4 regions of the Terrisporobacter glycolicus ATCC 14880 genome follow, and region 1 is predicted to be linked to each of the others. Evidence: riboswitches for the same ligand, from Rfam matches in the RefSeq annotation. Region 1 holds a riboswitch; each other region holds the start of a gene.
The links. A riboswitch is a leader RNA that binds a small molecule or an ion and turns the genes downstream of it on or off. The one in region 1 is predicted to bind lysine.
Positions count from the first base shown of each region.

Region 2: it holds a riboswitch for lysine, as region 1 does, so the genes downstream of both, TEGL_RS07265 (amino acid permease) here and TEGL_RS13000 (Na+/H+ antiporter NhaC family protein) in region 1, are expected to answer to the same signal.
Region 3: it holds a riboswitch for lysine, as region 1 does, so the genes downstream of both, TEGL_RS01920 (aspartate-semialdehyde dehydrogenase) here and TEGL_RS13000 (Na+/H+ antiporter NhaC family protein) in region 1, are expected to answer to the same signal.
Region 4: it holds a riboswitch for lysine, as region 1 does, so the genes downstream of both, TEGL_RS09580 (aspartate kinase) here and TEGL_RS13000 (Na+/H+ antiporter NhaC family protein) in region 1, are expected to answer to the same signal.

Region 1 covers NZ_CP117523.1:2,615,015-2,623,007, forward strand. Annotated here, with positions in the region: gene TEGL_RS12995 (tRNA threonylcarbamoyladenosine dehydratase) at 1-197, opposite strand, end outside; gene TEGL_RS13000 (Na+/H+ antiporter NhaC family protein) at 272-2,017, opposite strand; lysine riboswitch at 2,242-2,413, opposite strand; gene TEGL_RS13005 (DUF4362 domain-containing protein) at 2,506-3,102, opposite strand; gene TEGL_RS13010 (lipoate--protein ligase) at 3,292-4,278, shown strand; gene TEGL_RS13015 (TVP38/TMEM64 family protein) at 4,311-4,901, opposite strand; gene TEGL_RS13020 (mechanosensitive ion channel family protein) at 5,101-5,958, opposite strand; gene TEGL_RS13025 (diaminopimelate decarboxylase family protein) at 6,073-7,305, opposite strand; gene cls (cardiolipin synthase) at 7,477-7,993, opposite strand, start outside.
Region 2 covers NZ_CP117523.1:1,478,056-1,486,048, forward strand. Annotated here, with positions in the region: gene TEGL_RS07235 (sensor histidine kinase) at 1-472, opposite strand, end outside; gene TEGL_RS07240 (LytR/AlgR family response regulator transcription factor) at 476-1,213, opposite strand; gene TEGL_RS07245 (hypothetical protein) at 1,749-2,207, shown strand; gene TEGL_RS07250 (hypothetical protein) at 2,333-2,791, shown strand; gene brnQ (branched-chain amino acid transport system II carrier protein) at 3,023-4,339, shown strand; gene TEGL_RS07260 (lysozyme inhibitor LprI family protein) at 4,534-5,358, shown strand; lysine riboswitch at 5,491-5,667, shown strand; gene TEGL_RS07265 (amino acid permease) at 5,918-7,369, shown strand.
Region 3 covers NZ_CP117523.1:347,022-355,014, reverse strand. Annotated here, with positions in the region: gene TEGL_RS01935 (ABC transporter permease) at 1-625, opposite strand, end outside; gene TEGL_RS01930 (peptide-binding protein) at 692-2,353, opposite strand; gene TEGL_RS01925 (L-serine ammonia-lyase, iron-sulfur-dependent, subunit alpha) at 2,556-3,749, opposite strand; lysine riboswitch at 4,029-4,199, shown strand; gene TEGL_RS01920 (aspartate-semialdehyde dehydrogenase) at 4,336-5,334, shown strand; gene dapA (4-hydroxy-tetrahydrodipicolinate synthase) at 5,400-6,299, shown strand; gene dapB (4-hydroxy-tetrahydrodipicolinate reductase) at 6,293-7,036, shown strand; gene dapD (2,3,4,5-tetrahydropyridine-2,6-dicarboxylate N-acetyltransferase) at 7,063-7,776, shown strand; gene TEGL_RS01900 (LrgB family protein) at 7,876-7,993, opposite strand, start outside.
Region 4 covers NZ_CP117523.1:1,920,552-1,928,544, forward strand. Annotated here, with positions in the region: gene TEGL_RS09560 (glutamine--tRNA ligase/YqeY domain fusion protein) at 1-497, opposite strand, end outside; gene TEGL_RS09565 (hypothetical protein) at 828-1,391, shown strand; gene TEGL_RS09570 (hypothetical protein) at 1,509-3,191, shown strand; gene TEGL_RS09575 (hypothetical protein) at 3,322-3,927, shown strand; lysine riboswitch at 4,010-4,212, shown strand; gene TEGL_RS09580 (aspartate kinase) at 4,334-5,530, shown strand; gene lysA (diaminopimelate decarboxylase) at 5,545-6,840, shown strand; gene TEGL_RS09590 (tetratricopeptide repeat protein) at 7,002-7,607, shown strand; gene TEGL_RS09595 (pseudouridine synthase) at 7,757-7,993, shown strand, end outside.

The DNA.
Region 1 (7,993 bases):
ATTAATCTATCTTTTACTACTTGAACCTTATCTTTGTTTAAATTAGAATTTAATCCAGGTAATTGTCTATTAAAATCACTTTCTTCAACCTTTGCATAATCTACTATAGTTATATTTCCTATGCCAGCCCTTATTAAGGCCTCTACACAAAAACTACCAACTCCACCTACTCCTATGACAAGAACATGAGAATTTATTAATTAAATACTAAAAATCCCTTCAAATTATTGTATCTAACAATCTAAAGGGATTTTTTATATTTTATAATAAATTAAGCTATTAAATTTTCTTCCTTTTCATCTATATCTACACTTTTTCCAAGTATTTGTATTCCTATAAACATTGCTATAAATGCTAAAGGGATTATTAAATAAATTGGAAGTCCCATTCCTGCTGGTATATACCCAAATAATATGGCTATGCTTCCAACGAATAAAGCATATGGCATTTGTGTTCTAACATGGTCTATATGATTACATCCAGCTCCCATTGATGAAAGTATAGTTGTATCTGATATTGGGGAGCAGTGGTCTCCGAATATAGAACCTGTAAGCACTGCACTTATACAAACTATTATATAAGACATATCTGGACTTATAGAATGAGCTAGCGGAATAGTCAGTGGCATAAGTATACCCATAGTTCCATAAGATGTTCCTGTCGCAAATGAAATTATTCCACCTAGTACAAATATTATACTTGGTAATAAAAAAGCTGGTACAGAACCTGATAATAATTGTATTAAGTATCTAGCTGTTCCAAGTTCTTTTATTACTGACGAAAGTGACCATGCACATATTAGTATTACACAAGTTATAACTAAAGTTTTCATTCCATCTACCCATATATCTAATCCTTGTGATACAGTAAATATTTTCTTACATACACCCATTGCTATAGCAACTACACCTGCAAATGAAGCAGATTGGAATAGCGCTACAGATGCATCAGCATTAGAAAATGCTTCTCTTATTGCTACAAATGATAGTGGTGAGTTATTAAATATTTGGATTAAACTTACATCATTTCCACTCATTATTGTTGTATAACCACTGTAGTAAAATGCAAATAATGATCCAACTATTAGTATACCTATTGGTACTATAGCATTCCATATATTTAATTTAACTCCTTGAAGTGGTTCTAAATCACTATGTTCATTACTTATTTTTTCATCTATATCTTTATTAGAAACTAAATTTGTATTTCCTCTTCTAGCTCTTAACTCTGCTTCTCTCATTGGTCCAAACTCTTTTAATAGCACTGCCGTTATAACTATAAATCCAAGTATTAATATATTGTAAAATCTATATGGTAATGTACTTAAAAATACACTAAATGCATTTGTATTTACTCCTATAGCATTAAATCCATCGCCAATTAGTCCAACTTCTAAACCTATCCAAGTTGAAATTATTGCTATTCCTGCAACTGGCGCTGCTGTAGCATCTATTACAAAGGCAAGTCTTTCTCTTGAAATATTCATTTTATCTGTAACTGGTCTCATCATCGGACCTATTATTAATGAATTTGCATAGTCGTCAAAGAATACTAAAAGTCCTGCTACCCATGTTATAAGCTGAGCACTTCTTGCGCTTTTTGCTTTTTTAGCTAGTGATTCAGCTATTGCTTTTGCTCCGCCCATTTTAGCAACTAAGTTGATTACTCCACCTATTGCTAGAACTTGAAGTATAATTCCTGCGTTCCATGGATCGGCTAATGCTCCAACAGCTCTATCTACTAAATCTAAAAATGCATTAAATAGCGCAGAGAAAATATTTATACTATTTAAGTTTAATAAAAATCCACCTGACATAACTCCAATAACCAAAGATACTATAACATTCTTAGTTATAAAAGCCAAAATAATAGCTACAAGTGGTGGTAATAGTGTTAATAGTCCATACTTTTGTGCATTTATTACAGCCATATCTTGTTCAGCTGCAAAACTCGTTACGCTTGATATTAAAATCAGTATAGTTGTCATTAATAATAATCTTACATTTCTTTTTTTCATTTTATTTCCCCCTATGTGATAGTTGTGAATATTTCAGGGTTTTGTCATTTTTAATAAAATTTGCTTTGCTCATGTTAATAATGGTTTATAACATAAATCCATTATTCCATTAAGTAGTTGAAAATTAATATTTTTTAATAAAAAATATTAATTTCTTTGTAATAAAAAAACCTTGATGGCTTCATCAAGGTTAAAATTACATACTAAAAATATTCTTAGTTCTTCTCAATGATAGCTCAACACTAAAATTAGTGACAGTTGTATACATATTTTATATACACCCAGCTATATAACCTTAAAGCCTCAGTTATACGCTTCGGCAATATTTCCTTTTTTAATAAATCATCGTGCTACCTCATTATTAATACTTATAAATATTGCACCTCTACCTATATATTCACTTGTTTTTTACAGTATATAATATATGCTTTACAAATACAATACATTTTGTTCAAATTGTCAAAATTATATTTTTTTACTGTAATCATCTATGAATTCATATAATAAAATACAAAGCCATAAGGTATCCAATCTGATATATTTGAACTTAGTAAAGAGTAATTAAGCTCATCTAAAGTTATTTTATTATCATCTAATAAGTATACATAAGTTTTCTTATTTTCTTGAAATAATTTTAAATATTTAAAACTGTATTCAAAATAATCTTCCTCTTTATCATCTCTATACTGATCTCTAGAGTCATCTTCAATCATAAAGAATTTATTGTCTTTGCAGGATAAGTAAGTCAGTATTGGGTCCTCTTGTTCAGTATATTGAACTATTAACACACTATCTTCTTTTTTCTTTTTACTATTATTATAAAAATTATTCCATATTTTCTTATTTGCTACTATTTGTTCATCTTCTATAACTACAATATTATTTTTTTTTGCTTTTTCAGCTGTTAAATTCTTGGATTCTCCATAAGATTTTAATATTTCTTTTACTTTTTGTGAATCTTTTGCTGAATATATTTTAAGTTTTTCCTCACTAAAAGTATCTATAGCCTTTTTAGTATCAGCATTTTCACATCCTAATAAACTACAAAAAGTTATAAAAATAATAATATAAATTATCTTTTTCATCTTATTCCCCCCTATATACTGATTATTACTATCTTCTTTTTTTTTTTAACAATTCCTTCAATTTTCATTCTCTATGATTATGAAAATTGCGACAAATTCTTTAATTATTAATATTTATTAAAGGAAATTCTCATATTTTGTTGAATATTAGTAAAATATCTGATTACAAAATTTATGGAGGAATAGACTATGCTGTTAATCAATAATACTAGTACAAATGCTTACTTTAACTTGGCTATGGAAGAATATTTTTTAAAAAATACTACTGAAGATATATTTATGCTCTGGAGAAATGAAAGCGCTATAATTGTAGGCAAAAATCAGAATACATTATCTGAAATTAATTATGAGTATGTAAAAGAAAATAAAATAAAAATCGTAAGACGACAATCTGGTGGTGGTGCTGTTTTTCATGATTTAGGTAATATAAACTTTACATTTATTTCATGTAATGATAATACCTTTAGTGATTTTAAGCGATTTACTATGCCAATAATAGATGCTTTAGAAACTTTAAATATACATGCTGAATTTTCAGGAAGAAATGATTTACTCATTGATAATCAAAAGTTTTCAGGCAATGCCCAGTATAATTATAAAAATAAGGTAATGCATCATGGTACACTATTATTCTCATCTGAAATAAATGATTTATCTAGTGCGTTAAAAGTAAAACCATCTAAGTTTAAAGGAAAGAGTGTAAAATCTGTTAAATCCCGTGTTACAAATATTAGTAATCATTTAGACAAAAATATGACTGTTTTAGAGTTTAAAAATTACTTAATGAACTTTATAAATAGCCAGGATGAAAATAATCGTCTCTACGAATTAAGTGCACAAGATATAAATGAAATTAACAAATTAGCAGAAGAAAAATATAATACTTGGAAATGGAATTTTGGTCATTCACCTAAGTATGCTCTTAATAATGAAATTAAGTACCCTGGTGGTAATATAGAATTTAGTTTAAATGTTAAAAAAGGACTAATTAATGAGATAAAATTCTTCGGAGATTTCTTTGGTAAAAAGGATGTTTCTTATATAGAAGATATATTAAAAAATATAAATCATAATGAAAATAGTATTAAAGCTATCTTAAATAATATTGATATAAATGATTATTTTTTAAATTGCAATATAGATATATTAGTTGATGGAATAATGGGTGCAAAGTAAATTTAAAATTAAAATGAAGAATAGACCTTTGCCTATTCTTCATGCATTCTTTTCTTTTCAAAATTATCTAAATCCTTATTTAGTTTATTTCCTATTTTCCAAGCAAAAAATGTTATTAAAATTAAAGTTAATACTTTCAAAGGATTTGTTATAAAACCAATTATGTCTTTTCCTATATAACTAACTATAAAAAACATAACTAATTTTCCTGCTACTACTGCAGATACAAAGTCTGTAGTGTGTCTTTTGGCTAATCCTTGAGATATTGTAACCACACAAGCTGGTAAAAATGGACAAGCATAAGCAAAAAATAATAGCATAAACCCTTTTTCTTCTACCCAATCAATTGCTTTTTCTACTTTTTCATTTTTTAATAATTTAACAAATTTTTTATTGCTAATTTTCTTAACTATTAAAAATAGACATATAGTTCCAGCTGTAGAACCTATCCACGATATTATTAACCCTTGATACATACCAAATAAGGCCGCGTTAGCAGTAACAATTGCAACTAGCGGCAGTATAGGCAGAAAACTTTCTATAAATACACTTGTTAATCCAACAACAATAGACAATAACCAATAATCATTTACTATATTATATATGTTTTGAATATATTCCATAAATATCTCCTTTTTATCATTTTAAAATCATTATAAATAATTATACCATAATAAATTTTTTTAAATCTATTGTGAATAAATTTTCATTTTTTCTTAACAATTTGCACCTTTATACACTATTTTCTTAATTTTTTCTTACTATTTTGTTATTTATTCTTTTTAAATTCATACAAAAAAGATTGCTAAAAAGCAATCTTTTTTATTTTAATATTTGTTTTACATGTAAATCCATTTGAGGATATGGTATTGAAATCTTTTCCTCATCAAATCTAATTTTAACTTGTTCTAATAAATCATAGTATACAGTCCAGTAATCAGGTGTTTTTACCCAAACTCTTACAGCAAATTTTAAAGAACTAGGTCCTTGTTCAAATAATCCAACAAATGGCTCTGGATAATCAAGAATTAGTTTATTTTTAGCTACTATTTCTTTTAAAACACTTCTAACTTTTAAAATATCACATTCATATCCTGCTGAAAATGTTAAATCAACTCTTCTAGTTTCTTTTGTAGAATAATTTATTAAACTTCCATTTGATAAAGTTCCATTTGGTATTAATACAACTTTATTATCTACTGTAGTTAAAGTAGTATAAAATACGCCAATTTGTTCAACTGCTCCTTCAAATTGAGCCGCTTGAATATAATCTCCAACTTTAAATGGTCTAAGAAGTAAAATTATAAATCCTCCAGCAAAGTTTGATAAACTACCTTGAAGTGCAAGACCTATAGCAACCCCAGCCGAAGCAACTATAGCTGCTAGTCCTGATAACTTTAGTTCCCAGTATGCACCTGCAATTACAAGCACTAATAAGCCTTTTAAAGATATACTTATAAATGATCTTGTAAACTTTACTAATGTCATATCTACATTTCTTTTTTCTGCAAAAGTTACAAATCTTTTTGATAATCTATTTATTATTTTAAATCCTATTATTATTAAAATTGTACCTATTATTAACTTTATTCCACTACTTAGTGCCCAATCTAATATTTTTGTAGCCATAGTTTCCATGGTCATATTTTTAAAATTCATATTTTGTATTTCTTCAATCATCAATTTACCTCCAAGTCTATTACATATATAAATAAAATAATACACTTTTTCGAGAAAATTGTCTAGAATAGTTGCAAATAATTATAATAAATCATATCATGTAAATTTATGTAATTAATCTATTACATAATCATCCTTACTACTATAATAGATTTCTACAGGCTTTTCTTGACTACTAAATAAGAATGGTGTAAGAGAATACGCATAGCTTCCAGCATTATTTATTAAAATCAAATCATTAATTTCAGCCTTAGTAATAAGTATATCTTTTGCTAAAATATCAATAGCCGTACATAAATTTCCTCCTATAGTAACTATTTCTTTATTATTTTCTTCTTTATCTTTCCTCTTTATTAAACTTATTGTATAAGAATCATAAGAAGTAAAAAGTGGTTCCATCATTTTTAGGTTATCTTTTTTATTAGTATAAGACACAATAAGTTCGCTAATTGTAGGTTTAAAAAAACCATTATATCCATTTTGTACGATTAGGTATTTTGTACCTCTTGATTCTTTAATATCAATTATAGGTGTAACGTAAGTTCCACTTTTACAAACTAAAAATCTTCCACTTTCTATAATAAATCTAGTATTTAACTTTTCTTTATATTTTTTAATTAACTCATTTGACATTCTACTAAGTTTATCAATATCTAAATTTTTATAAGAATCTCCATATGATATTCCTAGTCCTCCACCAAAATTAATAAACTTAAGATTAAATTTCATTCTATCTTTACAAAACAATGCAAGCTTTAATACATATTCATAATAATTGTAAATTATTTCATAATCTAAAATTTGTGACTGAAGATGTACATGAATTCCAACAACCTTAATATTACTTAAGCTATTTATAAAGTTTTTATTTTCTAACAATGTCTCTTCATCTACTCCATATTTGCTGCTTATAGATTCTCCTCCAAATATATTATAATTAGCATTAATCCTTAACCCAACTTCTAAGTTAGTATTTCTCTCTTTTCCAATTTCATTTAGTAAACTTAATTCATTATAACTATCAGCTGTTATTATGCATTTATCAATAGATTCTTCAATATCTTTTCTTCTTTTTCCAGGTGCAGAATAAATTATATTATTTTTAGCAATATTTGACAAATTTGATATTTGTACTTCCTTTGCAGATGCAGCATCAGAGCCTATATTATTTTTACTCATTAAATTCAATATATTTTTATTGGGATTAGTTTTAACTGAGTATAAAATTTCAAATCCTTTAAATTTATCTTTTAAGATATTAATCGATTTTAAAATTTCTTCTTCATCATATACATAAAATGATTTGTTAACCTTACTCATTAATTGTCTCAAATTATTATTATCCATCGTCTTCATTCTCCCCAAATTTATTTTAATATTCTTTATATATTCCTATAAAATTCTATATTTCTTGTTTTTATCCTTTATTATTGTATAGAATTGAACTCTTTAAATATTCTTATTAATATGTTTATCAAAAAAATCTTCCTTAATTCGAACATTAAGGAAGATTTTCTATTACATTAACGGTGAGAATAACCGAAGTATCAGTCTACCAAATTTTACCGGCCATTTTATATTTTCACACTCTTTTAAACTTATTTTTTGACAAAGCTCTAATGTTTCAATATAATCAGCTTTTACCTTTAATACACTATCTGTATTATACAACCATGCTCCACATTCAAAATGAAGATACAAACTTCTAAAATCTAAGTTAATACTTCCAACTACTGCATATTCATCATCAACTACAAAAGTTTTAGAATGCATAAAGCCTGGTGTGTATTCATAAATTTTTATACCATCTTTTATAAATGAATGATAATAAGATTTTGTAACTGCATGAACAAACCATTTATCAGGTATATGTGGTGTCACAATTTTCACATCTACACCTGACTTTGATGCTATTTTCAACGCAGTTGCCATTTCGTTATCTATTATTAAATATGGAGTATTAATATATATATAGTTTTTAGCCTTATTTATTAAATTTAAATATACGGTCTCTCCAATAGGTTCATTAACTAAT
Region 2 (7,993 bases), 1.1 Mb from region 1:
TCATATAAATCATAAAAGTACCTTTTATAACTCTAATAAGAGGATAAATAGCAATTATAAATAGAAATATATATAGCATGGACTGTAAGTAAAATTGATAATAAATTGGTTCACTTAAAAAAAAGCATGATTGAAGAAAAGATATTATAGTATGTAAAAATAAAGAATAAATTGATTGCATAGCTGCAACAAACATATGCTGAAAAAATCTTGATTTAATTATTACACAATTTATAAGTATAAATATAATAGCTCCACGCATAATAGTTTTTTTAAAAGTGAAAATTTGCATACCATATTTATTAATTGCTAGAAAAAGTAAAACAGCTTCTAGTATAAAAAATACTAAATATGTAGCAAAAAGCAATTTTCTTTTTTTGTTTTTTATATAACTATGAAAAGGCAAATATCTAATAATAATCCCTGGAATTTGGTCCAATGATATCGATATAGCAACTATGAAAGAATTCATATGCTAAATGCCTCTTTTCTTTAAAAAATATTCGAAATAAATATCTTTAATAGTGGATTTTTTACGTTTACTAATTGGAATAATCTCACCATTTGACAATACAAAATCGTCAGACTCTATCCTGTCTACATGTTCCATATTCACAATTATTCCTCTAAAACATTCAATAAATCTTTTATCACTTAGCAAGATTTCCAAGTAATTGTTTAAGCTTTTGTTAGAAACAAGAGTAGTTTTAGTAGTATGGAATTTACTTATTCTACGCTCACAATCAACATATACAATATTAGAAAAAAGTAAATTTATTGGTTTTTTATTTATGATTATTTCTAAGGATGACGTGTCTAAATTTAAATTTTCAAGACAATAATCAAGAGCAGTAAATAGTTTGTCTTTATGAAGTGTTATTGGCTTAATTATATAAAATACTGCTTTTACTTCGAAACTGTCAAGTATATGATCATTACTTGTAGTTAAAAAAATTATATTACATGATTTATCAATATCGAAAATTTTTCTGGAAGTTTCAATACCTGTAAGTTTATGCATGTATATATCTAAAATTATAATATCATAATAATTAGCTTTAAAAATCGATAAGAAATTTTCCCCACTTTCAAACTCATCTATTTTTAAATCCATATTATTTGGTTCTGTAAACCTGTCTAAAAAGAACTCATTTACTAAGTTTTTCACATCAGTTCTATCTTTAATTAAATCGTCTATAATAGCTATTCTCATATTACCCCCATAATAATTAGAAAACTTTATATAAATTCTACCACAAAATGGTATTTAGGTGCAAAGTATTGTCTCTGGGTGCAAAAATATAGAAAAAATATGAAAAATTAATTATTATTATTTTAGTTGCTAATAAGTTTTCTAAAAGAAAAAATATATTAATAGTGCATATATTAGTAATGGCGGTTTCTAGTATTTATGCAATGATATATTTTACATAGAAGTCTAGGCGTAACTAATTATGGGGATTATAAAAGCTATTGATGAATTATAAATGATGTATGGGGATACAAGTCAAATTCATTACTAGTTAAAAGTTTTAAAACTTAGGGGTCAAGTTGATTCAAGGGGAATTACATGAACGGCCAATAAAAGAGAGGAGCTATTGCAAATAGGGGTTAGCAATAGTTCCTTTTAGTTTGCTTATATTAATTATAAATATTTTATAAGAATAAATTATTTATAAATTTAGCAAAATAAGCAGATACAGCAAAAATAAATAAGTGATAAGTTTTGATTACAGGAGATAATAAAAATGAGCAAAGAGATAATAATTGGTATTATAATTGTAGTTGCTTTATTTGGCATATTCTCTTTTGGTACAAAGTATGTGGAAAATCCCCAACCACAAAAGACAGAAGACAGAGTTGAGGACAATTTACATTCAACTAACAAAAATAAATCTTTCGGATTTGACCTTGTGGCAGAAACACACAACGAAAAAGAAATAGAGTTTTTAAATATTTATAGAGGTACTATTATGGAATATCTAACTAGCAATGGTATAGAACTGGAAGACTTATGGGTTGCAGTTTATTATGATGGACTAAATAGAGGTAAACCTCACATATTATTCAAAATAAGAACATATAATAACGAGGAAAAAAAGAACCTTATAGAAGAGTTATTTGCCAAAGAAAACTTAGATATGCTGTTTACTGGATCCAACTATGATGTATGGTTAAATAGCATAGATAACTACAATACTAAATAAATTTTTATTAAGCTATGATTTTATATATGAAAAACATAGCTTTTTTACGTATACAAAAAATTTGCAGCATTTTTTAGAAGTGGTATAATTAAATCGGCACTATAAATTATAAGGAGATTAAAAATATGTTAAAAGAGATAAAAATAGGGGGAAAATTTTCTTACTTAGAGAACGATTATAGATTATGCTGTATGGGTGAGGGAAATTTTGAAACTGCTGAAAAAACTCTGCAATATTTTTTAGGAATTTTAGAAGATGAAGAAAAAAGTATGATAGGTTTTGATGAAAATGACATAAATAGTGTTTTCAAAGCTTATGGTAAAAAAATCATTTACTTCTATGAAGATATGGAATTATATAGTGAAGAAAGAATAGAGTTTGTTAAAGAAATGAGAGCCAAGTTTCCAGAGTGTGTTGTTCATATTGTAATGAGCAGTGGAGAAGTATGTAGTTTACATGATGTGCACGAAAGATGCAAAGAAATGATAGAACTTAATGAAAAACTTGGTGGAGAAATGTACTTACACAACGTTGTAAACAAAAATTTAGATGAAATTTCTACAAAAATAGTCGTTGGTATGTAGAAATTAGTAATATTAAGATTTTGAGGGGCGCTTTTAAAATAAATGCACCCTTCATTGGTAGGAAATGTTATTATGTTTTTTAAAATAATGGTTAAATTAATGTTAAAAATCACTCCAAATGATAAATATATGTTAAATAATTGAGAAATTATAGACGTTAAGAACTTAGAAATGTATAATTTTTTTTAATTGATAAATAAACATAAATGAATTTTTTAAGGGGGCTTTAACATGAAAAGGCAGCAGAAGGACATCATTGTAGTTGGATTTGCACTATTCGCAATGTTTTTTGGAGCAGGAAATCTAATCTTTCCACCATACCTTGGTGTAGTAAGTGGTAGTGGATGGATGACTGGTTTTACAGGTTTTATTATTGCAGACGTTGGCTTAGCATTACTTGCAATAATGGCAGCAGCCAAGTGCCAAGGAGATATAAACACTGTACTAGGAAGAACTGGGAAAAGGTTATCATTTATTCTGGCAACAGCAATAATGATTTGCCTAGGACCACTTTTAGCAATACCTAGAACAGGTGCAACAACATTTGAAATGGGAATACAACCAATTTTTGGTGGATTCAGCCCAATTTTATTCTCAGTTTTATTCTTTGGTTTAACACTTGTTCTTACAATAAAACCATCTAAAGTAGTAGACATTATAGGACAATACTTAACGCCAGCTTTGTTAATAGCATTAATATTTTTAATAATAATGGGTGTAGTATCACCACTTGGTGATTTAAATGAAGCACCAGTAATAAGCAATATATTCTCTGAAGGTATATCTCAAGGATACCAAACAATGGACCCATTAGGAGCAATAGCACTATCTGCAGTTGTAATTATTTCTCTTACTCAAAAGGGATATACAGAAGAATCACAAAAGATAAAATTAACTTTACAAGCTGGACTTGTAGCTGCAGTAGCCTTAGTTATAGTATATGGAGGTTTAACATATTTAGGTTCAACTGTGGCTCATCAATTTGCTGGAGTTAGCCCAAAAGATATAAACCAAACTTCACTAATAGTTGGCATAACAGAGCAATTATTAGGAAAACCAGGAAAAGTAGTCTTAGCAATAATAGTTGGACTAGCATGTTTGACGACAGCTATAGGACTTGTATCAGCAACAGCACAATACTTTACTAAAATAACTAAAGGTGCTTTAAAATATGAAACTATAGTTATTGTTGTATGTATATTTAGCGCAGTAGTATCTAACTTTGGTGTAAGTACTATAATACAATTTTCTGCACCAATATTATCAGTTATTTACCCTGCAACAATAGTTTTAGTAATAATGACTTTATTTGGTCACAAAATTAAAAATGACAATGCATTTAAAGGAGCAACATATGTGGCACTACTTGTAAGTATTCTTACAGTTGCAAATAACATGGGCTTCGAAATTGCATTTATAAATAAATTACCACTTAGTACTTTAGGATTTAACTGGATTATTCCAGCAATCATTGGAGGTATTATAGGAAGCATTATACCAAACCATAAGGATGATAAGGGATATGACAGAATTGATGACGCCTTATAAACATTTAAATACTATACAATAATAAAAAAGTCTGAGGGATTTAATTTTCTCTTAGGCTTTTTTATTTGCACTTAAAGATTTTATTATGACTAACTATATATTAATTCTATAAAATATATAGATATTCAACAAAATATTTAATATAATTAATATATAAAATAGAAATATTTGTAAAGCAAGAAGGGATTGAGTAAATGAAAAAAGTAATAATGCTATTAACTATATTATGTTTATTTGTTGTAGGATGTAGCAAAAAAGAGGATACATCATCTTATGATAAATATTTAGAAGATGGGAAAAGAGCAGCCACAAATGAAGAATACGATAAAGCAAAGAACTTATTTGGTTTAGCAAAAGAGGAAAATAATAATGAAGAAGAAGCAAATGCACTTTATAAGCAAACAAATAATTTAATAGAAGCAATTGATTCTAAGGAAAAGAAACACTACGATGTGGCAATACAGCTTTGTGCATCAATAGAAACAATAAATAGTGAAAGTGACATAATAAAAAAGGCTGCAACGGATTTAAAGAAAAAGTGTGTAAACTTAAAGAATAATCCTGACCAAGAAGAAAAAGAAGAAAAAGAAGCAAAAAAAGAAAAGAAAAAGACAGTAAAAGATAAGGCTAAAGAGGAAAGCAAAACAGCTAAAAATATTAAAAATGATTATAAAAATAAAGCTAAAGAAGCTAAAGATTTAGCAGTTAAAAGAGATGGTATATTTAGATATCAAGCAGCATTAATAAAGACTCTAAGATCTTATGATATGAAGGACGTTGAAAGTGCAAAAGCAGTTTATGAGTTAAGTGATGAAATGTTAAATAATTTATATAAAGATTTAAAAACAAATTTGGATAAAAGTTTATTTAATAAGTTGAAAAAAGAGCAAGTTCAATGGGTTGAGGAAAAAATGGCAAAAGAAAAGGGGCTTAGAAAGGATAAACTTTTTATGTACCAAAGTCTTGCCACAATTACCATTGATAGATGTGAGAAGTTCAATGAAAGGTATTATAGATAATAACAAATATTGGTACTTTAGTTTTCATGGTTAATTTAAAAAATTGCTTTGAAATTTAATTAAATTTAGTGAAAAACATTTACAAAATTCATTAAATGGCGTATAATTAATACATAAATTTAAACTAAGTATAAAAAAGATAGAGGAGCGGTAATTAATAGTACTAGTAATTAGTAAAAGCATAAAAATTTACTAGGAAAGGAAGTATCGCCGAAGTTGTATAATTGAAGCTAAAAAGTTGTACAGCTGGGGATGCAGAGAATATCTGTATCACTGTCACAAATTATTTTGTGGTGAGCTATCATTTAAGGGATAATATATACTTAAATATACTGTATCCATTTTAGTGTATTTTTGTATTTACGTAGCCTTGAGTGTTAAGCTCAAGGCTTTTTTTATTGTAAGTTATGTTTTTCTGATTTATAGATAAATTACAATAACCAACTTATTGACGCGAGTAAGGTTGTTGACAAAGTGGTAGCAACATAATTCACTAACACGTCATTCGAGCCAAGCAAATTTTTTATATGGGAAATATCTATTGTAGAGGAGAGACATCATGGGAGAAAATAAAAAAATAAAATTATGGGCATTAGTAATGCTTATATTTGTTCCTACTTTTAATTTTACTAACATCGCAAGTAACGCAGTATATTTAGGGGCAACTGCTATACCTTCATGGGTGATAGTATCAGTACTATACTTTTTACCACTGTGTGGAGTTATAGCTGAAATGGCATCTTTTAACAAAGACAAAGACGGTGGAATTTATACTTGGGTAGAACAAGCAATAGGTGAAAAATGGGCATTCATAAGTACATGGTCTTATTTTATAGGTATACTTTTCTATCTACAAATGGTCTTTTCCAGAATACCTGTAGCAGCATCATGGGCTTTACTTGGAAGAAACGTATTTACTGATTCCAATGCTTATTTGTTGCCAATACTATCAATATTTATATGTATAGCTATGACATATATAGCAACAATAGGTGTAAGTAAATTCTCTAAGCTGGCTGATTTTGGAGGGAAATTTACTCTAGCAGCAACAATAATATTTATAGTAATGACTGTAGTTGGATATTTTAACGGAACACCTTCTGCAACTGAGTTTAGTGTGGAAACAGTTGTTCCAAAATTTAATGTAAGTTATTTCTCAACTTTTTCTTGGTTGCTATTTGCAGTATCAGGTTCAGAAGTTGCAGGGACATATATAAAACAAACAGAAAATCCTAAAAAGACATTTCCAAAAGCAATGGTTATAGCAACTATACTTATAGCATTATCATATATACTTGGTTCTGTGGCTGTACAATTAATAGCATCACCAGAAGTTTTGGAAAGTGCTGGTATAAAAGATGCAGGGTATGTGGTTTATAGTATAGTAGCAAACAACTTTGGAATAAATGGAAAAATAGTAGTTCAAATATATGCGGCGATATTCTTAGTAACATCAATAGCAGCTTATATAATATGGATGGAGTCTCCAATAAGAGCTATGTTTGGAGAAGTTCCAAAGGGAACATTCCCAGAATTCTTAGTTAAGAAAAGAGAAGATGGAACATTAGTAAACGCACTATGGACCCAATGTGCAATATTAATAGTATTAATAGCCATACCACTATTTGGACTAAAGTCTATAGATGCATTCTTTAAATTGTTAACAGACTTATCAGCTTTAACAGTTGTTATACCATATATAATCCTTATGTGTGCATATATGTCATTTAGAAAAAATAATAAAAACATTGATTTTAAATTCTTTAAATCAGATGTACTTGCCTACACTATGTCAGGAATAGCTTTAGTACTATCTTGTACAGGGTTCTTGGGAGCAGGTCTTGACTATGTCGTTGGATCTAGTGGAACAGAAGCTATTTTACTAATAGTAAAAACCTATGGTGGACCAGTAATTCTTATAAGTATGGGACTTGCCATAAGATTTATATCGCAAAAGTCTTATAATAAATCCAATGAAGGTAGATTGGAAGATAAGAAAAAGGCTATGTAAGATGTTTGATGAAAAGTAAGCAGATATAATTGAAAGCGTGTATTTTCTTATTGGAAAGTACATGCTTTCTTTTGCTTTACTTTAAAGATAGAAGAGAAAGTTAAAAATATGCTTATAAAATTAAAAATAAGAAATTTTATTATGTGAATTATTGTTGATTTATACTTTAAGAAGTATATAATTAACAATAGAGTGATTTTTAAAAAAGAAATTAGTATTTAAGTTTTGTTATTATAAAATTATTATAAAAAGTCATATTGCAAGACTTGGATAATTGAAAGCTAGTTATTTCAATTACTTGAGGTCGTACTACTATAAGAATGAATTCCATTAAAACAAGGATTGAAACTTGGAGTAATTGCAGCGGCTCAGCAAGAAAAAATAAGTGTTTTTTTATACTTATTTTTTCTTCCAAAACACAACTAAAAATTCTACCACCAAGGATGAATAATTTTCTACATAGTATAATTTACAATTTACAATTAATTAATAAAATAAAACTTTTATTTATATAAAAAAAATCATAGTATTGATATATTTGTTGGAAAAGAATAATATACCTAATACATACAATAGTGAATGATAAAATCCAATTAAAAATTGAAAAAGTGATAATATGGATCA
Region 3 (7,993 bases), 1.8 Mb from region 1:
AAGATCTTGTATATCTTAACAATGTTGCAGTTTGAGTAAGTGACAATACTATAATAGGCATAATCATGTGCTTAATAACATCAAGTACATGCTCTAAACCTGTATATGATGCTGTTAATGTTTCCATTCCTGATGATGGTAAGATAGCCAAATCATATCCCAACCACTTTACTATTAGCAGTCCAAAGAAAAATGTTGGTATAGATATTCCTACAAATGAAATGAAAGTAACTATATAATCTATACATGTTTTAGATTTTGCCGCTGTAATAACACCAATCACTATTGCAAGTATTGAACTTAATATAAATGAAACTATTGATATTAATAATGTATTTTTTAAAGCTTCTATTATTATCGAAAAAGCTGGTGCATTGTATTGTGTTGAATAACCAAAATCACCAACTATTGCTCTTCCTATCCATTTCAAATATTGCACTGGAATTGGATCATAATACCCTAAAGCTCTTAATTTTTGTTCTACTACTTCAGGTGCAACATTAGGATCAATCATATTTAAATATGGATTACCTGGTTGCATATGAATAAGTGCAAATACTGTAACAGACACACCGAACAATACAATTAATGCAACACCTAATCTTTTTGCTAAGAATTTTCCCATATACTTTCTTGCTCTCCTTCATAAAAAAAAGGGCTGTTTACGAGAAACAACCCTTTCTGATTTTACTTATTTGATTACCCAATTATGAACATTGTAGAATTCATTAAATGTAGATGGTTTATATCCGTCTAATTTATTGTTATATACACGTTCTATATCTTGACAGAATAAATATGCTTCTGGTACATCTTCGTTTAATATTTTAGCAAATTTTGCATAAGCTTCTTTACGTTTTGCTTGATCTAGCGTAGCATTACCTTCTTCTATTAGCTTATCCGTTTTTTTATTTTCATAAGCAACTATATTATATCCAACTACACCTTTTTTATTTGATATAGCATCTGAATGCCACATTGGTCTTGGATCTGGATCTAAAGATAATGTATTACCCATCATGTATAAATCAAAATCATGATTAGCAACTACTTTATCCATAACAGCAGAGAATTCCATAGAGTCTATATTTATTTTAACTCCTATTTCTTTTAAGTTTTCTTGTATTACTACTGCTGTTTTTTCTCTAACTGGATGTCCAGTTTGACAAACAAGATTTAATTCTAGTTTTTGTCCATCTTTATTTTCAACTATTCCATCACCATCTTTATCTTCCCATCCAGCCTCTTTTAATAAAGATTTTGCTTTTTCTACATCATACTTATATGACTCTAATGATGATTCCTCTGGATAAGCCCAACTTGAAGGTAATAATGGAGCATTAACAACTTGTCCACGACCTTCTACAACATTATCTACTAATCCTTGACGGTTAATTGCATACATAAAAGCTTTACGTAAATTTACATCTTGTAATTTTTTTTCTCTTAAATTGAATCCCATATATGTAAATTGATAGTTATCGAATGCTGCTTCTTTATATGCTTCTTTAACTAATGAATCTACATCAGCTTTTGATAATGCTTCAACATTTGCTATATCAATTGATCCATTTTTAAATTCTGCTTGAGTTGTATCAGCATTTATAACTTTAAATACTAAGTTTGGAGTTTTAACTTCTCCACCAAAGAAACCTGAAGCAGCTTCAAATTTTACATAAGAACCACTTTTATATTCAGTTAATTTATATGGTCCACATCCAATTGGTTTATTTAAAAGATCAGTTTTCTTTGTCCATTCACCCACAGGAACTTCTGACCATATATGTTTTGGTAATATTTGTACTGTACCTAAGTTAGTTACTGCTGGTGCATATACTTTATCAAATTCTATTTCTATAGTATTTTTATCAACAACTTTTAATCCTTTAATTTTATCAGCTTTTCCATCGTGATAATCTTTCGCACCTTTTATATTTTGAACATCTCCATAATATCCACCTGTATAATCACCTGATGCCATACTTGTAAAAGTAAATGCCACATCTTCAGCTGTTACATCTTTGCCATCATGCCATTTAACATTATCTTTTATTTTGTATGTAATCGTTTTCTGGTCATCAGAAACCTCGTACTTATCTGCTAAATACTTTTCTAATTCACCTTTATCATTAACTGTCATTAAAGATGCATAAACAACTGATTCAACATAGTGATCCATTGCTATATCTGAAACAAGTGGGTTAAATATCCCCTGTGGTGCTGTATTCATAGAATATACTATCGTATCCTTTGCTTTTCCCTCACTAGTTTCTGATCCTTTTGAACTACACCCTGTAAGCGCTGTACACAATAGGGCTGTAACTAAAAATAAACTAATTACTTTTCTTTTCATATTTTCCTCCTGTCGTAATTCCCTATGATTTAATATTTTTGTATATATTTTAACATTGCTTTCTTATTATAAATGATAATCACGATTTATGTCTAATTGATAATATTTATATGCAAAGTAACAATATAGATTTTTTTAATAATTAAAATAAAAAAAGAAACAGGAATTTTCCTGTTTCTTTTATATATTTAAAATTTAAAAACTAGCAAGTGAAGAATAATTTAGCTATTCCACCTTTTGAAGTTTCTCTGTATTTATCCATCATATCTCTACCAGTTTCGTCCATTATTTTAACTATTTGATCGAAAGTAACTTGATGCTCTCCATCAGTTAATAATGAATAGTTAGCAGCATCTAACGCTCTTTGAGCACCCATTGCATTTCTTTCTATACATGGTATTTGAACGTATCCGTAAGCTGGGTCACAAGTCATTCCTAAGTGATGCTCTAAACCGATTTCAGCAGCATATTCTATTTGTCTTAATGATCCACCTTTTAAGAAAGCTATTGCTGCAGCAGCCATTGCACAAGCAACTCCTACTTCACCTTGACATCCAACTTCAGCACCTGAAACAGATCCATTTCTCTTAACAAGAACACCAACTATACCTGCTACAGCTAAAGCTTCAACTAATTGCTCATCAGTGTATCCTTCATAGTCTTTCATTGCGAAGAATATTCCTGGTAAAACACCTGCAGAACCACATGTTGGAGCAGTTACTATAACATATCCTGATGCATTTTGCTCTGAAGCAGCTAAAGCATAAGCATAAACTAATGTATTTAATTGCTTATTAGCAAGATATTGCTTATAGAAGTATCCAGCTTTTCTTTCTAGATTTAATTTACCTGGTATAACTTCTGTAGCTTTTAAACCATCTTCTACTGATTTTTTCATAGCATCTTTAATAGTTACTAAGTAATCCATTATATCAGCATCGTCGTAAGTCTTTACGTAGTCTACGAAGTTTTTGTTGTTTTGGTTACACCAAGTTATTATTTCTTCCATTGTTGAATGAGGGTAAGTGTCGTTTCCACCTGCATTTCTCATTCCTTCTTCAGCTATTGTACCTCCACCAACAGAGTAGATAGTCCAATCTCCCATTACGTTTCCATCTGCATCTATAGCTTCTAACATCATACCGTTTGGATGATATGGTTTAACTATATCTTCTCTCCAAAGTATTTCAACTTCCTTTGGCTCAAGCGTTTTCTTGATTATATAATCAGTTAAATGCCCTTCTCCTGTTGCAGCTAAACTTCCGTATAAGTGAGCTTTAAAGCTAGCAGCTTCTGGGTATTTGTTCTTAAATTGTTCAGCAGCTCTTTGTGGTCCCATTGTATGTGAGCTTGAAGGTCCATTACCTACTTTGTAAAGTTCTTTTAGTGATTCCATTTTATTCCTCCTCGGGGATTTTATATATTCTTTTGCTTGTAATAAGAAAACATATTCCTAATTAACATTATATTTTTCCAATAATAATAATTTAAGAATTATTTAATTTTATAAATATATTTATAAATATTAATTTTTATAAATATTAAATAACACATAAAATATTTTACCTAAAATCCGACAAAAAATCTAGATGTTGTTTTAGGTAATTTTTTACATTTTTATTGATTTTTTCATTTTTTTGTACTACTATTATTAATAATTTAAAAAACTATCTTAACCTAGGGTAGAGGTGCAGTGGTTAAAAGTATTTGAAAGTAGTCGGCAGACGTTGATATTCAAAGAAAGGAATCATTGCCGAAAAGGTAATCTTTGCAAAGATTATTTTTGGGGTTATACATAATATGTATAACACTGTCACTTATTTTTAAGTGGTGAGCTACAAGGTTTACTTTGACATGTCGTTTTAAACGTACAAAGTATACCTTTGTACGTTTTTTTATATATATAAAATATAAAGCTCTCCCTTAAATTTTCTCTATGTTATTTAATGTTAAATCTAAAATATATTACGGGGTGATTAAAAATGAAAAAAATTAATGTTGCTTTAGTTGGTGCCACTGGTATGGTGGGAAGAACTTTTATAAAGGTTTTAGAAGAAAGAAATTTTCCAATAGATAATATCTATATGTTCTCTTCTGCAAAATCTGCAGGAAAAACTGTTAAATTTGTTGGGAAAGATGTGGTTGTAGAAGAATTAAATGAAAACTCTTTTGATAAGGATATACAAATAGCTCTATTCTCTGCTGGTGGTGGAATAAGTCAAAAATACGCACCAATCGCAGCTTCTAAAGGAGTAATTGTTGTTGATAACTCAAGTCAATGGAGAATGGATCCTAATGTTCCATTAGTTGTTCCAGAGGTTAACCCAGAAGCAGTAAAAAATCACAAGGGAATAATTGCAAACCCAAACTGCTCTACTATACAAGCTATGGTTCCTCTTAAACCATTACATGATAAATACAGTTTAAAAAGAGTTGTTTACTCAACTTACCAAGCCGTATCTGGTTCTGGTGTTAAAGGAGTTCAAGATTTGGAAGATGGAATTCAAGGAAAACCAAACACTTTCTATCCTCATCCAATAGCATTTAACTGTCTTCCTCATATAGATGTTTTCGAAGAAAACGGATATACAAAAGAAGAAATGAAAATGGTAAATGAAACTATGAAAATCTTAGAAGACTATAATATTAAAGTTACTGCTACTACTGTAAGGGTTCCAGTGAAAGGTGCTCACAGTGAGTCTATAAACTTAGAGTTTAATAAGCCATTTGAGTTGGAAGATGTATTTACTGCTCTAAAAAACACTGAAGGTGTTGTTGTTGTTGATAATCCAGCAAACAATGAGTATCCTCTAGCAGTTGATGCTGAAGGTCATGATGAAGTTTATGTTGGAAGAATTAGAAGAGACTTCAGTGTGGATAATGGTGTTAATATGTGGGTTGTTGCTGACAACATAAGAAAAGGTGCTGCTACTAACGCAGTCCAAATAGCTGAATTATTATTAAAATATGATTTAGTATAAAAATGAGCTTTAATAAATATTAATTAATAGAGATTAAATTTAAGGTAAAAAGGAGAGGTTTGTTTATGATTTTTAAAGGTTCTGCAGTTGCTTTAGTTACTCCATTTGATGAAAATGGAAAGGTTAATGTTAAAAAGATAAAAGAATTAGTGGATTTTCAAATTGAAAATGGCACTGATGCTATAGTTGCTTGTGGCACTACTGGGGAAGCCAGCACTATGAATGACGAAGAACATTTATTAGCAATCAAAACTATTGTTGATGCTGTTGATAAAAGGGTTCCTGTAATAGCTGGAACAGGTGGAAACGACACTGCTCACTCCATCTATATGAGTCAAGAAGCTGAAAAATTAGGTGCAGATGCTCTTTTAATTATAACTCCTTACTATAATAAAGCTAATAAATCAGGACTTAGAAAACACTTTGTATCTATTGCAAATAGTGTTAAACTTCCTATAATTTTATACAATGTTCCTTCACGTACAAAGGTTAATATACCACCTGCTCTTGTTGCTGATTTAGCTAGAAATGTGGATAATATTGTAGCTCTTAAAGAAGCTTGTGGAGATTTAGCTCAAGTAGCTGAAGTTTGCAGATTAGTTCCAGAAGGCTTTGCTGTGTATTCTGGTAATGATGACTCAATACTTCCTCTACTTTCTCTAGGAGGATCTGGAGTTATATCAGTTCTAGCTAATATTTGTCCACAGGAAACTCATGATTTAGTATCTAAGTTTATGGATGGCGATGTAGAAGGCTCTAGAAGATTACAATTAGGTATGAAACCTTTAATAGATGCTTTGTTTATAGAAGTAAATCCTATACCAGTAAAAACTGCTGTCAATTTATTAGGATTTAATGTGGGAGATTTAAGACTTCCTCTAGCTGAAATGGAGGAACAAAATTTAGAAGTTTTAAAAAGAGAATTAGTTAATTTTGGACTAAAAATACAGGAGGCAACATGTTAAGAGTAATTATAAATGGTTATAGCGGTAGTATGGGTAAAGTTTTAACTAAATGTGTTAATGAAGATAGTGAGCTACAACTTGTTTGTGGTGTATCTAGAGATGAATTAGATGTTCCATTCAAAACTTACCATAAAATTAGTGAAGTAGAAGAAAGTGCTGATATCATCATCGATTTTTCTCATCACTCTACTATATATGATGTTTTGGATTATGCTACAAAAACAAAAATTCCTTTAGTAATAGCAACTACAGGGTTTAATGATGAAGAATTAGGTGAAATAGAAAAAGCTTCGGCTATTATTCCTATTTTCCACTCTTCTAATATGTCTCTAGGTGTAAATGTCCTAGTTAAATTAGTTAAAGAAGCTGCCAAAGCTCTTAATGGGTTTGACATAGAAATAATAGAAAAACACCATAATAAAAAACTAGATTCACCTAGTGGCACAGCTGTTATGATAGCTAATGGAATTAAAGATGTTTTGCCAGAAAGTGAATGCATATATGGAAGATATGGTCGCTCTGAAAAGAGAAAGCCTACTGAAGTTGGTATTCATGCCATAAGAGGTGGAACCATAGTAGGTGAACACACTACTATATTCGCTGGTCATGATGAAGTTGTAGAAATAAAACATACAGCTCAATCTAAGGATATTTTTGCAAAAGGAGCTATTACTGCTGCAAAATTCTTAGTAAATAAAGAAGCTGGATATTACAACATGAACAATATGTTAGACTAAAACTAGACAAAATTTGGAGGAGAACGATGGTTAACTTAAATGATGCTTATGAAATAGCTAAATATATAAAAGATGCTGAAAAACAAACACCTGTAAAAGTTTATATTTCAGGTGATATAAAAATAGAAAAAAACGACAAATACAAAGTATTTGGTCAAGAGGGTTCTTATATTTTAATTGGTGATTATAAAACTATAATGAAAGATGTGGAAAACTTTAAATCTTCTGTGGATGATATTCATATAGAATATGATAGAAGAAATTCAGCTATCCCTCTTTATAATTTCTTACATGCTGAGGCTAGAATTGAGCCAGGTGCATTAATAAGAGATATGGTTACAATAGAAAAAAATGCCGTAATTATGATGGGTGCGGTAATAAATATAGGTGCTGTTGTTGGTGAAGGATCTATGGTGGATATGAACGCTGTAATAGGCGCTAGGGGAATGCTTGGTAAGAATGTACATCTTGGGGCTTGTTCTGTCGTTGCTGGTGTTCTTGAGCCACCTTCTGCTACTCCTGTTATAATTGAAGATGATGTATTAATCGGTGCAAATTCAGTTATTCTTGAAGGTGTGAGAGTTGGTAAAGGTTCTGTTGTTGCTGCAGGCTCTGTCGTTACAAAAGATGTTCCTCCAGGTGTTGTAGTAGCTGGCTCTCCTGCTAGAATAATTAAGAATAAAGATGAAAAAACTGCTGACAAAACAAAGGTAATGGAAGATTTAAGAAAATTAGATTAATCTAAAAATAAAGTTAATAAAAGGAATAAGCTGATTTTCAATCAACTTATTCCTTTTTATATTCAAATCCAAATAATTTAAATATAAAGTAAATAATTATTATCCAACAAAATTCATCAATATAGGTACTAACATAACTGTTAAGACACCAGAAATACCTATAGACAGAGATGACATAGCACCTTCCACCTCTCCCATTTCTAGGGCTTTACTTGTA
Region 4 (7,993 bases), 690 kb from region 1:
TTTTCAAATTCACCATTTTTCATTCTTTCAAATAAATCTAAGTTTTCTTCTATAGATCTATTCCTATATGGACTATCAAAACCTGGCTCAGTTAAAGTCCCACGAGTCTCTCTTATTTCATCAGCAGATAAATCGTCCACGTATGCTTTACCTTTTTTTATTAAGATAATAGCTCTTTTATACATTTCATCAAAATAATCAGATGCAAAGTATAAGTTATTCCAATTAAATCCTAACCACATTACGTCTTCTTTTATTGAATTAACATATTCATCATCTTCTTTTAGTGGATTTGTATCATCAAATCTCATATTAACTGTTCCCTTTAATTCATTAGCTAATCCAAAGTTTAAGCAAATACTTTTAGCATGTCCAATATGTAAATATCCATTTGGCTCTGGCGGGAAACGAGTTATTATATGATCGTGTTTTCCTGATTCTAAATCGTCAACTATTATGTTTTTTATAAAATTATTTGAAATTGTTTCGTTTGACATATTTTTACCTCTCTATTCATTTTATTAATTTTAATATGTAATAAGTTCTATCATAATCATATTATTAATTTTAATTCAATATGGAAAAAAAATAAAGTATATTTATATATTTTGGTAGCTAATAACTATTATATTTAACATTATTAAACAAAATCAATATTTTTATTAAGATTATATAAAAAAAATTATATAATATTTCCAATTTTTTTAAAAGTATGTATAAAAGTACATATATTTTGTCCATTATTAATAATAATAAAGCTAAATATGAATTGAATGAATTTGAATATTATGATAAAATCAGAAGGTAAGAAAATTGGGGGTGCAGAAATGAGAAAAATTTATATAGTAACAACTTATACGGGAACTCTCTTATCTTATTTAATAAGAAAAGTTAGTAAAAGTCCCTATGCTCATATTTCTTTATCTTTAAATGAAGATTTATCACCCATGTATTCATTTGGGAGATTAAATCCTAAAACACCTATATTTGCAGGTTTTGTAGAAGAAAATATAAATGAAGGCTTATATGAAATAAAGCAAAATGCGCTATGCCGAGTATATTCATTAAATGTTGATTATTATAGTTATGAAAAATTAGTAAAAAATATAATGAAAGTAAACAGCAATAGAAATAGATATAATTATGATGTTAAAGCTTTAGTATATTTATCATTTAATAAATCAAGAGAAAAAGAATATAGATATGTATGTTCACACTTTGTGGCAGATATGCTTTATAAAAGTGGTATTAATATATTTGATAAGTCGCCATCACTAGTGAAGCCGGAGGACTTTTATAATAACCAAAATCTTAATTTAGAATACGAAGGATTATTATGTAATTATAATATTAAAAATGAAAGAAATATGCTAAGTCATATGACTTGTTAAAAATTACCATATATTACTATGGTAATTTTTTATTTTCTATTATATATTATTTATTAATCTAAACATGTAAAAAAAAGGTTATAATAGTAATAAGAGGTATAATGGAAAGGAGAAAAAATGAAAAAAATATTTAAAACTTATGGGATAGCTTTATTAATAGTAGCTATTTATGCATTTGTAAAACTACCAGTACTGAGGTTTGATTTCACATCAGGATTTACAATGCTAATTTTATTCTTTGTTTTAGCTGGTGTTCTTGACATGATGCTTGATAGAGGAGAAAGAACATCTAAAAGTGCAAAAAATAACTTTTTAATAGCAGGTGTTTTGTTAGTTGTAATTATTATTATTCCATTCTTTGTAACATCTCCTATATTTAGAGCTAGTTCTTATAAAGACTTACTTGGAAAAGTAGAGGAAAGTGTTTTTACAGAAGATGTGAGTCCAGTAAGTGTGGATAAAATTAGAATTGTAGACAAAGATATGGCAATAAAATTAGGAGAAAAAAAACTTGGGGAAATACCAGCAATAGGAAGTATATCTAAAGTTGGTGACTACTCAATACAAAGTGTTAAAGGGGAATTATATTGGATTGCACCTCTCGTGCATAGAGATATTATAAAATGGATAACTAATTTAGAGGGTACTAATGGTTATATTATGGTATCAGCAAGTGATCCGCAAGACGTGAGATTAGTTCAAAACCTTGATGGGAAACAACTTAAAATAGTATATCAAGAAGAAGCATATTTCTTACAAGATTTACATAGACATGTTTATCTAAATGGTGGTATGAAATATGGTATGACTGATTTTAATTTTGAAATTGATGACAATGGAAAGCCTTATTGGGTTGTAACTTTATATGAACATGCTGTTGGATATGGAGGATCAAATGCAGTAGGAACAGCTATTGTGGATGCTCAAAGTGGAGATGTTAAAATATACTCAATTAAAGATACACCGAAGTGGGTAGATAGAATACAACCAGAAAGCTTTATAGTGGACCAAATAAATAATTGGGGACTATATGTAAACGGATTTTTAAATTCAGTAATATCTGAAGAAGGTGTATTACTACCATCAGAGGGAACTTCCTTAGTATATGGAAAAGATGGAAAATCATATTGGTATACAGGAATTACTTCGGCAGGAGCAGATGAATCAACAGTAGGATTTATGTTAGTTGATTCTAGAACAAAGGAATCAAAATTGTATATGCAAACTGGAGCAACAGAAACTGCAGCTATGACAACTGCAGAAGGAAAAGTACAAGAAAAAAATTATAAAGCAACTTTCCCAGTTATGTATAATATTCTTGGAAAGCCAACATATGTGCTAGGCTTAAAAGATAAGGCTGATCTTGTAAAAATGGTAGCATTTGTATCTGTTGAAGATTATAGCATAATAGGAATGGGAGATACAAAAGAAGATGCCTATAAAAATTATAAAGAAGCATTAGAATCTAAAGGGAACGATATTGATTTTAACACAAGTGAAAACTTACAAAAAGTAGAAGGAACTGTATCTAGAATAAACCAAGATGTAAAAAGTGGAAACACAACATATTATATTACATTAAAAAATAATAAAGAATTAATATTTACAGGGACATCAAAAATATCTTCAGAGCTACCTTTAACAATGGTAGGAGATAAGGTAAGTATATCTTATGATAAAACAGATTCAAATATAATAAGCATTGCAGAGTTTGATAATATTAATATTGGAAAAACAGAAAAAACTGCAAATAAAGAAGAAAATAGTGAAAAAATTGATAATAAAGAAAAAACTGAGTAATATAAAATAGAATATATTAACAAAAAAAGGAAGAAAATTTTAATCTTCCTTTTTTTATTTGTAAATTTTATTAAGTGATTTTAATATAATATAGTACAACTTGGTAAAAACAGCTTCAAGGAGATTGACTATGGTGGGATTAGAAAAAGATATTTTGTATTTAGTAAGTAGAGTAAGATGCGTCACAGAAAATCAAGTGGGAAAAGTATTTAATAGTAAAAAAAGAAATGGCAAAAAACCCCTAAAGAGGACATTGAGAAAAATGTGTAATGATTATACTTTGAGAAAGTTTCCATGTAATGTTAACTATACAAATTTTAAAGATAATTCAGGAGTTTATTATCTAAATGGAAGTAATATTGAAAAGGGAAAGAGTTTAACAAAAATGTTACTAGGTTCTGAAATTGCAATTAGATTAAATAGTGCAGGATATGAAACTGTTAGATTTTATAGAAATGCAAAAGTAGGAGATGAAACTTATGATATATTTATAGAATATATAAATCCCTATGGAGAAAGACTACAAGTATTAATAGACATTGAACTGGATGAAAGCTTTAGATGTTCAAAGTATAGCAATATTTCTAATGATATTGATAACTCGACCATACCATTTTTTATGGTACCAAAGGTTATTGTTATATCTTCTAGAGAACAAAAGCATAATAAGTGTAATATTAATGAACATATATATTTCTTAGATACATCTTTGAATAGATTATTTAATTATTTGTAAAATAAATAAATAGTTTTATGATTTTTATTGCATCTTAAAGTATGTTATGCTATTAATATATTATTAATAAAAAAAGATAAGAACCTAAGGTAGAGGCGCTGTACTTAATAGTACTAACATATAGCTGGCAAGCAATTATATGTTAGGAAAGGAATTACAGCCGAAGGTAGCTTATAGGCATATAAGCTATCTGGACTTATGCAAAACATGTATAAGGCTGTCACTTTTATTCGTAAGAGCAATGTAGCAACAGATCTGTTTTTAAGGTCGTTGGCGACATGAGCGAAGCGAATTTTTTCTAAGTGTTGAGCTACAAGGTTTACTATGGCTAATTTTAACGTCCAAAGTATACCTTTGGGCGTTTTATTTTTTTTTATGCAATTTCATAATTTAAGGGGTGGTAATAGTGAGCAAAGTAGTTGTTCAAAAGTATGGTGGAAGTTCTGTATCTAGTACTGAAAAAATTAAGCTTATTGCAAGTAAATTAATAGAAAGAAAAAAGAAAAATGCTAAGATTGTTGTTGTAGTTTCAGCTATGGGAGATACAACTGACGATTTTATAAGTTTAGCAAAAGACATAACTAAATCTCCAGACAAAAGGGAACTGGATGTGTTAATGTCTACTGGTGAAATGATATCTGCATCTTTATTATCAATGAGTTTAAACTCTTTAGGATGTGAAGCAGTGAGTTATAATGCTTATCAATTAAATATTAAAACTAGTGGACTTCATGGAAAATCATTAATAGATGATATCGATGTTAGTAAAATAAATGAAAGTTTAGATGGTGGGAAGATTGTAATAGTAACAGGATTTCAAGGTTTAAATGATGAAGGAGATATAACTACTTTAGGAAGGGGAGGCTCAGATACTTCAGCTGTGGCTTTGGCTGTAAAATTAGAAGGAATTTGTGAAATATATACTGATGTTGATGGTATCTATTTTACAGATCCAAGAAAATTTAGTGAAGCTAAAAAAATAAAAGAAATCGAATATGAAGAAATGTTGGAATTGGCAAGTTTAGGGGCCCAAGTAATGCATTCGAGAAGTGTGGAGTTGGCACAAAAATATAATGTGGAGTTATATGTAGGATTATCTTGTAGTGATATTAAAGGAACATACATAAGGGGGAATAAAGAAATGAAATTAGAGGATAAAGTTATTACAGGTCTTGCAACTTGTGATGAAGATGCAGCCATAACAATAGTAGATATAAATATGGAAGATGTATCTAAATTATTTGAAAAAATAGCTGTAGATGGAGTTAGTATTGATATGATAAGTCAGACAGCGCCATTTAATGGGAAAGTAAATGTGTCATTCACTATACCAAAGGATGATTTAATGGAATGTGAACAAATAGTTGGTTGCTTTGTACCAAGGGATAGTATTGTTATAGATGAACAAATAACAAAGTTTTCTTTAGTAGGTCTTGGCATGAAAAATACTAGTGGTGTTGCTTCGAAGGTGTTTAAAATATTTAGTGATAATAACATAGCTGTAAAATTAATTACGACATCTGAAATAAGAATTACATGTGCAATAAACTCTTCTTCGAAAGAAGTGGCAATAAGAGAAATAGCAAAAGAATTTAATTTATAAAATAGGAGGATAATATGAAACTTCATGGCACAATGGAAATAAAAGATAGTAATTTATACATAGGTGGGGTAAGTGCACTAGATTTAGCAAAAAAATACGAGACACCTCTTTATGTATTTGATGAGGAATTAATTAGAAATAATTGCAAAGAATATAATAAATATTTTAAGGTTAAAGAAAATAATAATAAAATTGCATATGCAGGGAAAGCTTTTTTACCTAAATATATGTGCAATCTAATAGATGAAGAAGGATTATATTTAGATGTTGTTTCTGGCGGAGAATTATTTACAGCTTATAAATCTAATTTTCCTATGGAGAAAATATTATTTCATGGAAATAACAAAACAATAGATGAGATTAGAATGGGTGTTGAGTTAGGTGTAGGAGTGTTTGTAGTAGATAATTTCTATGAATTAGATATATTAGAAAAGCTTTGTAAAGAAAAAAATATGATACAAGACATATTTTATAGAGTAACTCCTGGTATCGATGCGCATACTCACAAATATATTAGAACAGGTCAAATAGACTCTAAATTTGGTTTTGCATTGACAAATGGTGATTTTTATATGGCAGTAGAAAGATTAAAAGAATATAAAAATGTAAAATTAATTGGTATTCATGCTCATATTGGTTCGCAAATATTTGAGGTAGAACCTTATGAAGAAGAAGTTGATGTTATGTTTAACTTGGTAAAAAAATTAAAATATGAATATGATATAGAAATAAAAGAGATAGACTTTGGTGGTGGTATAGGTGTTTACTATACTAAGGAAGATAAGCCTAGAAGTATTAAAGAATTTTGCGAGAAAATTATAAATAAATGCAATGAAAAATGCAAAGAATTAAATATGAAGATGCCTACTCTTATATTAGAACCAGGTAGATCTTTAGTTGCAAATGCTGGAAGTACTTTATATTCTATTGGATCAATTAAAAATATTAAGGATGTAAGAACTTATGTAAGTGTAGATGGTGGGATGACTGATAATATAAGACCTTCTTTATACCAAGCAGGGTATGAATGTGCTATTGTAAATAAAATGAATAATGAAAAATCTGAACATAAGGTAACTATTGCTGGAAAATGTTGTGAAAGTGGAGATATTTTAATATCAAATACTAGTATATTAAATATCGAAAGTGAAGATGTATTAATAACAACGTCTACAGGAGCTTACGGATACTCTATGGCATCAAACTATAATAAAATACCTAAAAATCCAGTTGTATTTGTAAATAAAGGTAACGATAAATTAATATGTAAAAGACAAAGTTATGAAGATTTATTGTCTTTAGAGTTATAGAATAAAAAAGTTCTTTACTACTAAAAAAGTAAGGAACTTTTTTATATTAAAAATAAAATTGTATAAATACTTATTAATGTATAAATATAATTATATGAGATTTTATGATGTGCAAAATTAGTGTTTATGATAAACTATATTATACAACAGGGAGGATTTTCATGAAAAAGAAATTATTATTAATATTAGTTTTAATAACTGTTTTGACAGGTGGATGTAGTAAAATAACTGGAAAAAGTTCTTTAATAAAAGGACAAGAAAAACTTGAAAATCATAAATATGGTGAGGCCTTAACTTTATTATCTCAAGCCTTAAATGAAGATTCAGAAAATGAGTCAGCTAGAGCAATGTATATGCAAGCAAGAAGGATGCAAAATGCAGAGAATTACGAGAAAAAACATGATTATGAGAAAGCAATAAAAGAACTGGATTCAATTGTAAATATAAATGCAGGTTCTAAACAAATTAAGAGAGAATCAATAAATAAAAAAGCAGAACTTGAAAAATTACAAAAAACTGCTGAAAAAGAAGCTTTAGAAAGAAAAGAAAATGCAAAAAAAGCTTCTGAAAAAGACATTAATAAATTAGAATCAGAAATGATTTACAATAATAAGAAAAAAGAAGAAGAAAAGAAAAAACAAGAAACTGAGGAAAGTAATAAAGAGGAATTAAGAAAAGATCCTATAAAAGAAGAAACTGAAGATAAAAAAGATAATTCACAAACAAACACAGACCCACAATTAAAAGATACAAGTGATAATAAATAAGTAGATAAAGCTAATTATAAATAAACTGCCGTATGCAGTTTATTTTTTTATTTTATAGGAAATATAAATAATAGATAAAAATATCTTGTGAAAATTTGTCACATATATTAGTATTTACTATGGACAAAAAAATAATTAAAGGAGTAAATATGAGAATAAACAAATATATAGCTTCTTGTGGAGTAGCATCTAGAAGAAAAGCTGAAGAACTTATTTTAAATAAAAAAGTAAAAGTAAATGGAAAGTTAATAGAAGAATTATCTTTTCAAGTTGATGAGCAAATAGACACTGTGGAAGTTGATGGAGTAAAAATATCTCTTGACTCAAATTTAGTATATATATTATTAAACAAACCAGAAGGATACATAACAACAGTTAAAGACCAA